One region of the Streptomyces sp. NPDC001137 genome, then DNA from elsewhere that is predicted to be linked to it. Evidence: riboswitches for the same ligand, from Rfam matches in the RefSeq annotation. Region 1 holds a riboswitch; each other region holds the start of a gene.
The links. Region 1 has a riboswitch for cyclic di-AMP ahead of ABT254_RS35180 (C40 family peptidase). Riboswitches for the same ligand answer to the same signal wherever they lie in the genome.

Region 1 (4,776 bases):
TGCCGTACGGCAGGGCTCGCCGTGGGCTGCTTCCGTCCTCCTTCCGTGCCCGACGGCATCTCAAGGCTGAGGCTGACCGCCCGCGCGGACCTCTCCGAGGCGCAGATCGAACGCGCTGTACGTGTGATCGGCGAGACGCGACCATGAGTCGGCGTGACACGGCCGTGTGCCGCACGATGCGGAACTGATCGGAACTGGCCAGGGCCGATCGGGACTGATCAGGACTTGTATGCGGCCGTGAAGTCCGTCCAGCTCTCGGGGGAGAGGAGCAGGGCGGGCCCGGCCGGGTCCTTGGAGTCGCGCACGGCGAGCAGTCCGGCCCACGGGCCGGAGTGCGGCCGTGCCGTCTCCACGCAGTTGTTCGCACCCGTGCTGTAGCTGCTGCGCAGCCACCGCACGCCGTGCAGATCGGTACTGGAGGGTACGTTCCGAGGCAGTGCTGACATGGTGCCTCCTTACGCGCCGTCACCTATCCCGGCGATGTAATCCAACGAGTCCTCGGGCGAAAGGGCGTGGCTCTGAAGGGCGTTGAAGGCCTCGGTATAGGCCCGGAGGTCTTCTTTCCGTTCGAGGTAGAGGCTACTCGTCAAGTGGTCGAGAACAACCACGTCCAGATCGGAAGTGCTCGAAAATGAGAAGATTACGAAAGGTCCGGTGACGCCGACATGCGCTCCGGCAGCGAACGGCAGTACCTGAAGCCGCACTTGAGGTAGACGCGCCGCCTCCAGGAGCCGTTCGAGCTGCTGGTCCATGACCTCGGGGCCGCCGATCTCCCGGCGCAGCACCGCCTCGTCCAGTACCGCGCTCAGCTCCAGCGGCGGATCCGAACGCAGTACGTCCTGCCTGGCCAGCCGTACCTCGACCAGGGCGTCGAGCCGTTCGTCGTCCAGTCCGCCGACGGCTGCCCGGGTCACCGCGCGCGCATACGCGGGCGTCTGCAGAAGGCCGGGCACCACGGACGTCTCCAGCGTGCTCATCGAGCTCGCCTGGGACTCCAGACTGATGAAATCGCGGTAGGTCGGGGGCAGTACCCCGCGATAGGCGTGCCACCAGTGATGCCGGCCGCCTCCTTCGTCGGATCCTGCCAACACCAGCAGCAATTCACGGAGTTGGGCGTCCGCCACGGCGTAGGCGTCCAGGAGTAACCGCACATCGGCCGGTTTCACCCCGCTGGCGCCGGTCTCGATCCGGCTCACCTTCGACTGGTGCCAGCCCACGAGCCGGGCGGCCTCACCACTGGTGAGCCCCGCGCTCGTGCGTAACGCACGCAGTTCGGCGCCCAGTTTCCGGCGGCGCACCGCGGGACCGTGTTGCATGCGCTTCTCCTTACTCCTTCCGTGCCACCCAAATACGGTCTCTCGTCGCAGAGTTCACCGCTTTGGGGGACAGATATATGCATATCTTGGTGGATCGCCACCCGTGACGGGCGCGGTAATGGCAGTCTGGCGACGAAGCACCAGTCCGGGACCGTACTCGAACCATCCGCTCCGTGTCGGACTCCGGTCCCGTGGGAAAGGGACGACCGCGCCATGGCAGACCATTTGGAAGCATCCGTCACTCTGCCGAGCGATCCCGCCTCGGTCTCCGCGGCCCGCGGCTTCGTGGTCACCACGCTGGCCGAGTGGGGACTGCCGGCGGACACGGAGGCCGCCGAGACCATCCGCCTCATCGTCTCCGAACTCGCCACCAACTCGGTACAGCACACCTTCGGTCAGTCGCCCACCTTCACGGTGGACATCGAACTCCACCGGGACGAGCAGCTCCGCATCGGTGTCACCGACAGTCACCCCCGCTTCCCCAAGCGGCTGCCCGCCGCCGTGCAGCAGGACAACGGCCGCGGCATGGTGATCATCCGCTGGCTCGCTGCCGAATGCGGTGGCCGACTGCATGTCCGCCCCACCCGCGAGGGCGGCAAGACGGTCACCATCGAACTCCCGTGGACGGTACCGGCCCAGCCCGTGACGGCGGCGGGGCAGCAGGAGCCGTAGTCGCTCAACCGAGCCGCGCCCGGCTGAACGCCCCGCGCACAGCGCCCGGAAGGCGTCCGCGGCCGGTGCCACCTCGTCGGGGCGGTGGGCGACCGAGACCGTACGGCGCAACTCGCCCCCTTCCAGCAGGTGCATCCCTCCACGTCGGGATGTGCCCGGCGGAACGCGCTGAGCACCGGCGGCAGCAGCTGGATCCCCGCCGTCAGGAACGTCCCCAGCAGGCGCGTGCCGCCCGAGAGCCCGGTCAGCTGCGCCAGTTCGTGCCGCGCCCGCTCCCATTCGTCCAGCACCCGGCGCCCGGGCAACGAGCAGCTCTCCCGCACCCGTCAGGCGCGCCCTGCGGTGATGCCGCACGAGCAGCGCTGTGCCGGCCTCCCGCTCCAGCTTCGCCGGCTGCTGGGAGGGCGCGGGCGCCGTACAGCCGAGTCGCTCGGCGGCGCGGGTGATCGAGCCCGCCTCCGCCACGGCACCCTCGTCTCCCGCCGGGCCGGTGTCGCCTGCGCACTCGGTGTCGGGGGCGGGCCGCTTCTGCAGACGGCGCTTGCGGTGGCCGGCGTCGCCGCGGTCCTGGCCGCCGTTCCGGCGCTCTTCCGGGCACTTCGGCTGCTCGGCGGCGGCTACGGTGCTGTACGTGGGCCTGAGGACGCTGCGGGGGCTGCGCCGGTCCCGTACGGGGAGCGTCGAGGTGCCGGTGTCCGCCGCGCGTAGGGGTTCATGACCAATGCCCCGAACCCCAAGGCGCCGATCACCTTCCTGAGTCTGCTGCCGCGGTTCGTGCCCGCGGGCGGTGCGGCGCTGCCCCGGACGCTGCTGCTTGCTGCCGGCGGCTCTGGGGGCGGTGCTTCTCCTCGAAGCGCCGCCGGGCCTTTGATGTCGCGTCATGCCCCGCGGGGGCGACGGCACGTCAGGTTGCCGTCGCCCCCGCGGGAGAGTCAGCTGACCCGGCCGTACCAGACGCTGGAGGTCCAGATCTTCTGCAGCTTCACGACGTCCCCGGACTTCGGGGCGTGCCAGATCTTCCCCTTCCCGGCGTAGATGCCCACGTGGTAGACGTTGGAGCCCGAGTGGAAGAACACAAGGTCTCCGGCCTTCCGGCTCTTCGCGGAGATGTGCCGGGTCTTGTTGTATTGCTGGGCCGCCGTACGGGGCAGTTTCTTGCCCGCCTTCTTGAACGAGTACAGCGTGAGCCCTGAGCAGTCGAACCGGCGTGGTCCGCTGGCGCCCCACTTGTACGGGGAACCCTTTTTGGAAGCCGCGATCTGAAGTGCCTTCGTCGCCATGGTGGCTGCCGAGGCGTCGGAGGCGACGCCCGGGACCACGATGGAGCCGCCCACTGCGGCGATGGTGAGGGCCGAGGCCGTACCGGCCCGGACCATCAGCGACGGGACACGATTGAGCGCAGTCATGCGCAACCCTTCGTCAGCCGCCTGTGAAGGATGACCTGTCGGATTCGGGCTGGCGAAGTTGCCCGGCCGCTGACGCGGCTTCACCCCAAGGGCTGCTCGACCCGGTCATGGCGTGACCGTTCCGGCGACCCGTCTTGCTTGGGTCCTCCACTCCTGCCGATCCACTCCTGTCGACCGGTCATCCGGGCGGCGGCAGGACTCGGCGTCCGCCCGGATCGCCCCGCCGCTGCGGCGGGGGCTTGTCGTCAGACAGGGATCTTCACCCATACAAGTCCGAAAATCCCAATGGAACCGGGAGTTTGTGTCGTTACTCACCACTCACCCGTTCGGGTGGACACCCCTGCGTTCGAGGGGGCGTTGAGGCCCCCGAGGAGGCCCGGACCAGCACCGGAGCACCAGATTCCGGCCTTGCGGCAGGCGCGTTGCGCAACCCTGACGGTCGCGAAAAAGGAGCCGCGACTACGCCGAATGGGGGTACCTCGTTTGGTCCGTTTGACCTCCGGTCCGGACGCTTCGCCGACAAGCGGAAGGCCCGGACCGGTCATACGTGCGTCAACTGTGGGGCGGTGGCGGCACCGTGACCCGGGCGGTGCGCCGCTCCCCGTCGAGCACCCGCAGGGCGCGCCCCAGCGTCGGGGCGTGCAGTTCGGTCTCGCCCCGCTGGTGCATCAGCGCCAGGGCGTCGCGCAGCTGGGCCGCCTTGCTCACCAGCGCCTGCGCGGCCCGCAGCCCGCGATACGTGTCGCCGTGCTGCGCGGGGTTGATGCGGCCGAGCAGGTCGACCACGTCGAGGTAACGGTCGATCAACTCACCCTCGGCGTGCGTGAGGGCGGGCAACGGCGGGAGTTCGGGTGGGAGCACCGGCCGCTCACCGCCCGGTGGGCGGGGCGAGGGTGGACTTGCGGCTGGGGATGATCCGGTCCACCAGGCCGTATTCCACGGCTTCCTGGGCGTTCAGGATCTTGTCCCGCTCGATGTCCGCGGCGACTTGCTCCGGGCTGCGTCCCGTGTGCCGTACGAGCATCTCCTCCAGCCGGGCCCGCATCCGGCCCAACTCCTCGGCCTGGATGGCCAGATCGCTGGTCTGTCCCTCGATGGGTTCGGCCAGGAGCGGCTGATGGATCACCACGCGTGCCCCCGGCAGCGCGAACCGCTTGCCCGGCGTGCCCGCCCCCAGCAGCACCGCGGCGGACGAGCCGGCCTGCCCGAGGCAGATCGTCTCCACGTCGCAGCCGACGTACTGCATCGTGTCGTAGATCGCCGACGTGGCGGTGAACGAGCCGCCGGGGGAGTTGATGTAGAGCGAGATGTCCCGGTCCGGGGCCTGGTACTCGAGGTGCATGAACTGGGCCATCACATCGTTCGCCGAGGTGTCGTCGATC
Region 2 (4,776 bases), on a different contig from region 1:
CACCGCCCGTCGCGGCGAGGGCCGTTCTCCAGCCATCCGAAGCACCCCGCCCAGTACGGTTTTCAGGCGACTCCTGGCAGCCCTCAGGCCACCGAAGCGATCCGCATCTTGATGTCGTCCGGCGACAGCGCACCCTTCGCCGTGACGTGGTCCCCGGACGACTCGCCGCGCAGCCGGCGGCCGATCCACGGCACCAGGTACTCACGCGCCCAGTGCACGTCGTCCCGTCGCACCTCGAGGGTGCCGCGCGGCGGGAGCGGCGGCCAGGGCTGGTCCGGGTCGGCCGGCACCTCGAGACCGAGGACCTGCCCGGCGCGCAACGCCACACGCGTGTGCCCCTCGGGTGAGAGGTGAAGGCGGTCGCCGTCCCACGCCCTGCGGTCCTGGACGGTCTTCAGGGACCACAGGTCGAGCACGGGACAGCCGTACCGGTCGGCGATGGCCCGGACATGACCGTTGTAGGTGGCGATCTTGCCGCGCAGGTGCTTGAGCACGGGGACGCCACGGGTGTCGAAGCCGGTGGTCACCATGACGGTGCCGGCGACTTCGGTGAGCTTGGCCACCGCCCGCTCGAAACGCTCGGCGACCTCGTCGGGGTCGGTGCCGGGACGGATGATGTCGTTGCCGCCCGCACAGAACGAGACCAGGTCCGGCGCCAGTTCGACGGCCTGCGGTACCTGGTCCTCCACGATCTGGTCGAGCAGTTTGCCGCGTACGGCGAGGTTGGTGTAACTGAAGTCGCCCTCGGGTCGCCGGTCCGCGAGAAGTACCGCGAACCGGTCGGCCCAGCCGACGAACGCCCCGTCGGGGCCGGGATCGCCGACGCCCTCGGTGAAGCTGTCCCCCACCGCAACGTACGACCCGATCACTGATCTGCTGTCACTCTTCGAATCGTCTGCCACACCGACCATGATTCACCTTCGAATGTGACCTACGCGACCGTAGGAAAGGGTTGACGCGCGGTGAGATAAGCCACTTCTAAAGTGTTCACCAAGCCCGGAATAACCTTCCTACCAGGGCTGTTGAGGCGTCAGCGATGTTGTGCGGCGACACCGAAGGCCGGACCCGGGGATCGAGGTCCGGCCTTCGGCAGCTGTGTCAGGCAGTTGACTGCGGGGGATGTCAGCCGACGCCGACGCCCTTCGAGCGGAGGTAGGCGACCGGGTCCACGTCGGAGCCGTAGTCGGGCGTGGTCCGGATCTCGAAGTGCAGGTGCGGGCCGGTCACATTGCCGGTCGCGCCGGACAGGCCGAGCTGCTGGCCCTCGGTCACGGACTGGCCGGCCGAGACGGAGATCTGGGACATGTGGCCGTACTGGGCGTAGTAGCCGTCGGCGAGCCTGACGACGACCTGGTTGCCGTAGGCACCGCCCCAGCCCGCGGAGACGACCGTGCCCGCGCCCACGGACTTGATGGAGGTGCCGGTCGGGACGACGAAGTCGACGCCGGTGTGGTAGCCGCTGGACCACATGCTGCCGGCCACGTGGTAGCCGGTGCCGATGGTGCCGCCGATCACCGGGAGGGTGAAGCCGGTGGGGGCGGACTGGGAGGCCTTGGTGGCGGTCGCCCTGCCGGCGGAGGAGGACGTCTTCGAGGCGGACGAGGAGGACGACTTGGCGGTGTCCGTCGCGGCCTTCCGGCCGATCGTCAGCTTCAGGCCCGGGTGGATCAGCGACGGGTCGTCGCCGACGGCCCTGCGGTTGTCCGAGTAGAGCCTGTGCCAGCCGCCGGCGACATGCTGCTCGTCGGCGATCTTCGAGAGGTAGTCGCCGGCCCGTACCGAATAGGTCCGCACACCCGCATTGCCGCCGGCACTCTTCCGGGCCGCCTTCTTCTCGGCGACCGGAAGGGACTGGACGGCCTTTTCGGAAACCGCCCGGGGAGGGGACTGAGTGGTGGCGGCATGGGCGCCGGTGGCCCCCATGAGCGGGAGAGCGAGTGCGGCGCCACCGGTTCCGGCGACGGCGATGGAACGGGTGAAGCGCTGGGGCTTCGGGCGACGGTGCTTACCCTTCGCGGGCATGACGAATTCCTCTCCGGCGCCTGCGAGGTGAGCTGTCGGGTTCGGGCTGGAGATGCCCGGCCGCGCATGCGACGCGGCTTTACCCCTAGCCGTTCCGGAGACCGGAACAGGCAGTTGTACCTGTGGGTCCCCCGCTCCTGCCGTTCACGGGTGAGTTTTGCGGGTACCGGGCGGCGGCAGGATTGGGCGTCCGTCCGGATTGGTGGCGAACGTAAGCGACCAAGACGCAGAGGAACAAGTGCCGGTTCCCCGTGAATGCGTTTTTATTGATCCCTTGAGAGAAAACGCCGTGACCCTGCGTGAATTCCGGGGTGATCGTCTCCGTCAAACAGCCTTGTTGAGCATATGAATTACGTGGACATGACGCGCCACGCACCGTCACGGATATGACGCTCCTCACGTGCCCCTGCTCCAGGTTCCCCTATTCGGGAGCGAGTTGGAATGAAGAGGCAGAAGGAGCGCCAAACCGGACAGAAGGCTCAGATGCGCCGCAGACGGAAAACTGCCGCATCGAGGTCGCCACGCAATCCCGTCCTCAGACCGTGATGCAGCAATACGGCACCGCTATGGATTTCGCCCGTTTCGGGGCATTCATACCAGGCTGTCGGGTCGAGGCCCCGCAGTCGCAGCGCCGGTACGGGCTCGCCGTGGCTCTGCGCCTGGAGCCAGGCGAGGACGACCGCCTCGTCCCCGCGCATGTACTGCACCGCACTCAGCCCGCCGCGCGGGGGCCGCAGCCGGTAGAGGTCGCCGTGCTGCACCAGCGGCCGGATCTCCTTGTAGAGCGCCACCCACTCGCCGGCCTCGGCGAGCTCCTCCTCGGTCCACCGGGTGAGGTCCCCGCCGACCCCGAGCACGCCGGCCATGGAGCTCACGAACCGGAAGCGCAGCGAGCTGACCCGGCCGTTGAGCTGGGTGTTCGGGCTGTCGGTGACCCAGGCGGCCATCACCCGCGCGGGGTGGATCTGGCTGAAGCCGTGCTGGATGGCGAGCCGGTCGAGCGGATCGGTGTTGTCGGAGGTCCACACCTGGTCCGTACGGCTCATGATCCCGAGGTCGATCCGTCCGCCGCCGCCCGAGCAGGACTCGAAGGCCACACCGGGGTGGGCCGCCCGCAGCCGGCCCAACAGGGCGTAAAGGCCCCGGACATGATCGACCCAGAGGCGCTGCGGGTAGGACTCGCCGGGCCAGCCCGCGTCGGTGAAGCAGCGGTTGAAGTCCCACTTCACATAGTCGATGGGGGCGCTGGAGAGGAGCGCGTCGAGCTGCTCCCAGAGGTATTCCCGCACGTCCTCCCGGGCCAGGTTCAGCACGAGCTGGTTGCGGAATTCCGTCCGCTTCCGACCCGGCTGGAACTGCACCCAGTCGGGGTGCGCGCGGTAGAGGTCGCTGTCCGGGTTGACCATCTCGGGCTCGACCCAGATGCCGAACTGCATGCCGAGGGCGTGCACATAGTCCGCGAGAGGCTTGAGGCCCTTCGGGAAGCGGTCCCGGTTGACCGTCCAGTCGCCGAGTCCCGCGCGGTCGCTGGTGCGCTTGCCGAACCAGCCGTCGTCGACCACGAACAGCTCGACGCCGATCGCCGCGGCCCGCCGCGCGAGGGCACCCTGCTGCTCCTCGGAGATGTCGAACTCGGTGGCCTCCCAGGAGTTGAACAGCACCGGCCGGTCCTGGTCGGCGTCCGGGATGACGTACGCACGCTGGTAGGCGTGCCAGGCGCGGCTCGCGCCGCCGAAGCCGCCGTCGCTCCACAGACCGGCGAAGACGGGGGTGGTGTACGACTCCCCCGGCTCCAGCCGCAGCAGCCCGGAGTCGTCGTAACCGACGCCGCCGGTGATCTGCACGCGCGCGTCCGGAAGTTGCGCCACCGCGATCCGCCAGGAACCCGACCAGCCCAGAGCGCAGCCGTAGACCTCGCCGTACTCCTCGGTGGCGTCGGTGTCGAGGGCGACCCAGGGCAGGTGCTGGTGGCCGGTGTGGCCGCGGCGGCTGCCGATGACCTTCTCACCGTAGGTGAGAGGCGAGGCGGTCAGCCGGGACTCGGCGGCCCAGCGGCCGTGCAGCTGGGACAGCCGCCACTCCTCGCGCTCGGGCAGTGTCCAGGTCGCGGAGTCGGCCCGCAGCAGCTCCAGGGCGGGTCCCTCGTTGTCGAGGGTCACCCAGCGTTCCACGACGTCGTGCCGCATCCGGTAGTGCAGCGTGATAGCGAGCCCACCGTCCCGGAAGCCCAGCCGGAGGTGGTCGCCCTCCGCCTCGTACCTCTCGAAGCGCCACTCGGTGCCGCGCCGCTCGTCGGTGCGCACGGACAGGGCGGGCCGCACGAAGCGGGGGCCGCCCTCCACCGGGTACTCCTCGCGTCCGTCGAGCGGGGACTCGAAGGGCCGGTAGTCGGGCAGCGGGCGGACGGCGAGTGCCTCGGCGTCGGCGAGCGCGATCCGGGGGCCCCAGTGCAGGTGCAGCAGCTCGTCGTCCTCGGTGAGATGGACGGCGTAACTGCTGGCCGGCCCCGAGAGGAGCCACGTACGGCCGTTGTCTGCGATCTCCAGCATCAAGCCCTCACACATCCGAACAGGTGCGACCAATCCGCAACATCATCAAGCCACGTGAGGCCTGGTCGCAACGCCTGTGGACAACTCATTGCCCCAGGAATCCATGTCGTATCGTCGGGAGGGTGCCCGACGACGAGCCGCGCCGGCCGGGCGGACTGGGAGGAGCCCACGTGACGCAGCAGGTCCCGTCGACCGAACCCGAGCT
Region 3 (4,776 bases), on a different contig from region 1:
CGTCGGCGTCAGGTCCGGCTCGGCGTGCCCGGTCCCGTCGAAGCCCGTCGCGGTCGCCGCGCCCGCCACGGCGATGGTGAACGCCGTGCGGGCCGGAGTTCCGCTCAGCGAGCGCCGACTGGGCCTGCGGTGCGCTGCCACGTGGACTGCCCGTCCTTTCGTAGGACCCCCCGTTCTGGGGCGGCTTACGCGTCCGGCGGCGGCCCGCACAGGGGGAGCTGGCCGCCGCCGGACCTTCTCGGCGGTGGTGGCCGACTGCCGCCCCTGGCCCGGGCGGCGGTGGGGAGCCGGTCACCTGGTGGAGGACGCTAAACCTGTCTGTGTCGGCTCGGTAACGCGATGTGCGGAAGTGCCCTCGGCGGATCGCCGGCTGACCGTATGCGGCCGTGATCCAGGACTCGTGCCGTCGACTTCACGCAGTGCGCTGACCGATGTGGCGGTTCCGGGACCCCTACGGAATGCGGAGTGCTATGGGCCGCATATATGCACGACCCACCGATGAAGGCCGGGGCGGTGTCCGGCGCCCCGTGCGCCCCTGTTTAAGCTCCGGCCCCATGGACGTACTCATCCATCTCTTCGTCGGCCTGCACATCATCGGCATCGCCGCGCTCCTCGGCGGCTTCCTCACCCAGATGAAGGCGATGGGCCGCGGCGAGGCCCGCTTCGTCCCGGCGATGCTGCACGGCGCGCTGACGATGCTGGTCACCGGCGCGATCCTGGTCGGCCTCAACCAGGCCGACGACCATCACGTCAACAACATCAAGATCGGCGTCAAGCTGGCCCTGCTGATCGTGATCCTCGGCCTGGTCTATGTGAAGCGGGACGAGGAGAAGATCGACAAGAGCCTGTTCGGGCTGGTGGGCCTGTTCACCACGGCGAACATCTTCATCGCGGTGCTGTGGACCTGATGCCGGCCCGGGCCGCGGCGACGGCCCCCGCGCCGACGGCCAGCCACGCCGCCACCGCGACCCACAGCAGCACCTGCCCGGGCCCCCTGAGCCACGGGGCGTCGAGGGCGGCCGCGACGGACAGTACGGCCGCCGCCGTCGTCCCCAGCGCGAAAACGGTCGCCCAACGCCGCACGTCGTAGCCGCGCCGCGGCCGGACCGCCTCCGCGACGAGCAGTACGGCGTACGAGGTCAGGTCGAGCACGAGCAGCGCCACGGTGACGGCGCGCAGGACCCCGCGGTCGTCGTCGTTCCACAGGTACAGGCGCGCGCTGTCCGCCGCGACCAGCCTCGAGCCGGCGAGCGCCGAGATGGCGAGCGCGCCGCCCGCCACCCACTGGTCGCCCGGCCCCTCCGTCACCTGTCGCAGATCGAAGAGGGCCAGCACGCAGCCGTAGAGGACGAGCCCCAGCCAGAACAGCGCGAGCGCCGCTTGCGCGAGCCATGCCGTCGCCCGGGCACCGGCGAGCGTGGCGCCGAGCACCGCGAGGCCCTGCGTGGCCACGCAGCACAGGAACACCGCGCCCGGCATACGACGCCGCCAGTGCCGTGCGACCTGCACCAGCAGCAGCGGCCACAGCACGGCCCCCAGGGCGAGCAGGGCCGCCGCGAGGGTCTGCCGTCCGAGGGCGCAGAACCGGGTCCCGAGCACGGTGGTCGCCGCGACGGCGGTCAGCGCGCCCGGCGTCCCCGCCTCCCTCCGCCACCTCGCCGGTTCCCGCACGAGACGGACACCGAAGCCTGCCGCAAGCACCACCCAGGCGACACAGGCCAGGCCCAGGGCGACCTGTGACAGCACCTCGTGTCCCGTCAGATGCAGTCCGACCGACACAATGCCGGTCGCCATCACGGCGGCCCCGGCCGCCGGTGAGCGCCGCGCCCACCAGGCGCGGAGGAAGGTCGGGCCGGACTCGGGGCCGATGCTGCCGGGCATGGGGCCGATGCTAGGGAGTGCGGCGCGGGTTCAGGGCGGGCCACGCGCGCGTGCGTCACAAACTGCCCCGCACGCGCGCGTGCACTGCTTCCCGGTGCCTCAGGCGGGCCGCACCACGCTGTGGATGATCGATGCGCCGCCGTAGTAGATCGACTCCTCGCGGACGTAGGCGCCCGGCTTCGGGGCGTGGATCATCATGCCGTTGCCGATGTAGACGCCGACGTGGCTGATGTCGTCGTAGAAGAAGATCAGGTCGCCGGGCTGCGCGTCGGTGAGGGAGACCGTGGTGCCGGCGTTCACCTGGTCGTAGGTGGTGCGCGGGAGGTCGACGCCCGCGGCCTTCCAGGCGGCCTGGGTGAGGCCGGAGCAGTCGTAGGAGTCGGGGCCGGTGGCACCCCAGACGTACGGCTTGCCGATCTGGGCGCGGGCGAAGGCGAGCGCCTTCTCGGCCTTGGTGGCGTACGAGGAGTCGCCGGCGGAGGTGGATCCCGTGCCCGCGGAGGAGCCGCTGTCCTGGGCCGCGGCCTCTTCCCTGGCCTTCTCCGCCGCCGCTTGCTGCTTCGCCAGTTCCGCGGCCTTGCGGGCGGCCTCCTCCTCCTTCTGCTTCTGGATCGCCGCGAGCCGGGCCTTCTCCTCGGCGGTCAGCTTCGACAGCAGTTCGCGCGCGTCGGAGAGCTTCTTCTGCACCGTGGACTTGGCGGTCTGCAGGTCGCTCTGTGTCTCGGTGAGCGTCTGAAGGCTCCTGGAGGCCTCCTCGCGCTTCTTCATCGTCGCGGACTGCTGGGTGAAGTAGTCGTCGACCGCGCTCTTCTGACGGGAGGTCAGCCGCCCCATGAGCTGCGTCTGGTCGAAGTAGTCCTGCGGGGAGTCCGCGAGCAGGAAGGTCGCCGTGTCGGGTGCGGCGGCTCCGGTCCGGTACTGGGCCGCGGCGAAGGAACCGAGCTGCTCCCGCTCTTCGTTGAGCTTCTGCGTGCGCTTGGCGACGTCGTCGAGGAGGGTGTCGACGTTCTTGCGCTGCTTCGTGGTCTTCTCTTTGGCCGCGTTGTACTTCTCGGTGGCCGACTCCGCCTGGCGGTAGAGGTCGTCGACCTTCTTCTCGACCTCTTCGAGGCTGGGCTTGCCGTCGGCGGCGGGGGCGGCGTTCGCCGACTGGGACAGCAGGGCCACCGAGGTGAGGGCGGCCGTGGCGAGGGCGGGGGTGCGTATGCCTGCTACGCGCGTACCCGCGGGGCGCGACTTGCGGTGCGACGCCAAGGGAGGCGACTCCTTCCGTCTTCCGCCTACCGAGTTAGCTGTCGGGTTCGGGCGGGTGCTTCGGAAGGGTTGCCCTACGGTCCGTGCCTCGAAAGGGAGGACCGATTCACCCCAAGGTCGGTGTGGGTCCCCGGCTCCGGATGCGCGGCGGCGCCCCGGACTCGGCGGTGGCCGCGCGGCCCGGCGACGTTCGCCGGTGGGGGTCGTGCGGCCTGCCGGAACGGTAGCCAACCCGTGTGGCCTCTGTGAAGGTTGATGTTCGATATGCCCGATACATTTTCGTGACCTTTGGTCAGCGGGCCGCACACGGGCGTCAGTCCGGGTAGGACTGTGACGGCTTGTGCGTGTTCTACCGGATCGGTGGCAGCTGTCCACTTCGGTGGCTGCCTCGACCTGTTCGATTACGGACCGTGATGGCGCGGTTCTCGAGGGACACCTCGCGGCCAGGTCCGGAGGAATCGGGGATTCCGCGGCCTGCGAGGCCCGGGGGAGTCGGCGGATTCCGGCGATGTTCTCAGGGCGGCGGCGGGCTGTCAGTGGGGCGCCCTAGACTCGGAGAGCGATGAGCAGCCTCTTTGACGACAGCTTCCTGGCGAACCTCCAGGCCCCCCGCGGGCACGAGGAGGAACCTCCGCCGCCGCCCGAGGACGATCACGGACCGGAGCCGGTCCCGGACGATCTGTTCGGCGGGAAGTTCGACGTGCCCCCGGACAGGGATGCCTACTACCGCAACGGCACCCCTCGCCCGGCGATCGACCCGGCCGCGCTCCTGGACGGGCTGAACGAGAACCAGCGCGCGGCCGTCGTCCACTCCGGCACCCCCCTGCTCATCGTGGCCGGCGCCGGCTCCGGCAAGACCCGCGTGCTCACCCACCGCATCGCCTACCTCCTGGGCGAGCGGAACGTGCATCCGGGCCAGGTCCTCGCGATCACCTTCACCAACAAGGCCGCGGGCGAGATGAAGGAGCGCGTCGAGCAGCTCGTCGGCCCGCGCGCGAACGCGATGTGGGTGATGACCTTCCACAGCGCGTGCGTGCGCATCCTGCGCCGGGAGAGCAAGAAGCTCGGCTTCACCTCCTCCTTCTCGATCTACGACGCGGCCGACAGCAAGCGCCTGATGGCCCTGGTCTGCCGCGACCTGGACCTCGACCCCAAGCGCTACCCGCCGAAGTCCTTCAGCGCCAAGATCTCGAACCTCAAGAACGAGCTGATCGACGAGGAGGACTTCGCCGCCCAGGCCGCCGACGGCTTCGAGAAGACCCTCGCCCAGGCCTACGCCATGTACCAGTCGCGGCTGCGCGAGGCGAACGCCCTCGACTTCGACGACCTGATCATGACGACGGTCAACCTGCTGCGCGCCTTCCCGGACGTCGCCGAGCACTACCGCCGCCGCTTCCGGCACGTCCTGGTCGACGAGTACCAGGACACCAACCACGCCCAGTACGCGCTCGTACGGGAACTCGTCGGCACCGGCGCGCACGACGAGGACGTACCGCCGAACGAGTACGACCTGCAGCCCGCCGAACTGTGCGTCGTGGGCGACGCCGACCAGTCGATCTACGCCTTCCGCGGTGCGACCATCCGCAACATCCTCCAGTTCGAGGAGGACTACCCGAACGCGACGACGATCCTGCTGGAGCA

Region 2: linked by a shared signal. The riboswitch ahead of ABT254_RS14760 (M23 family metallopeptidase) and the one ahead of ABT254_RS35180 (C40 family peptidase) in region 1 are both predicted to bind cyclic di-AMP.
Region 3: linked by a shared signal. The riboswitch ahead of ABT254_RS01430 (C40 family peptidase) and the one ahead of ABT254_RS35180 (C40 family peptidase) in region 1 are both predicted to bind cyclic di-AMP.

What each region holds. Positions count from the first base shown of each region.
Region 1 is NZ_JBEPBA010000023.1:103,478-108,253, reverse strand. Features, by position in the region: gene ABT254_RS35205 (8-amino-7-oxononanoate synthase) at 1-147, shown strand, start outside; gene ABT254_RS35200 (DUF397 domain-containing protein) at 219-446, opposite strand; gene ABT254_RS35195 (helix-turn-helix domain-containing protein) at 456-1,316, opposite strand; gene ABT254_RS35190 (ATP-binding protein) at 1,530-1,988, shown strand; partial or broken gene ABT254_RS35185 (LysR family transcriptional regulator) at 2,126-2,453, opposite strand; partial or broken gene ABT254_RS46595 (LysE family translocator) at 2,460-2,810, shown strand; gene ABT254_RS35180 (C40 family peptidase) at 2,921-3,394, opposite strand; cyclic di-AMP (ydaO/yuaA leader) riboswitch at 3,398-3,531, opposite strand; gene ABT254_RS35175 (hypothetical protein) at 3,947-4,255, opposite strand; gene ABT254_RS35170 (ATP-dependent Clp protease proteolytic subunit) at 4,263-4,776, opposite strand, start outside.
Region 2 is NZ_JBEPBA010000006.1:295,323-300,098, reverse strand. Features, by position in the region: gene ABT254_RS14765 (SGNH/GDSL hydrolase family protein) at 84-869, opposite strand; gene ABT254_RS14760 (M23 family metallopeptidase) at 1,123-2,022, opposite strand; cyclic di-AMP (ydaO/yuaA leader) riboswitch at 2,027-2,194, opposite strand; gene ABT254_RS14755 (alpha-galactosidase) at 2,502-4,571, opposite strand; gene ABT254_RS14750 (tyrosine-protein phosphatase) at 4,742-4,776, shown strand, end outside.
Region 3 is NZ_JBEPBA010000001.1:307,740-312,515, reverse strand. Features, by position in the region: gene ABT254_RS01445 (C40 family peptidase) at 1-141, opposite strand, end outside; gene ABT254_RS01440 (hypothetical protein) at 555-908, shown strand; gene ABT254_RS01435 (tellurite resistance/C4-dicarboxylate transporter family protein) at 886-1,881, opposite strand; gene ABT254_RS01430 (C40 family peptidase) at 1,981-3,135, opposite strand; cyclic di-AMP (ydaO/yuaA leader) riboswitch at 3,144-3,295, opposite strand; gene pcrA (DNA helicase PcrA) at 3,698-4,776, shown strand, end outside.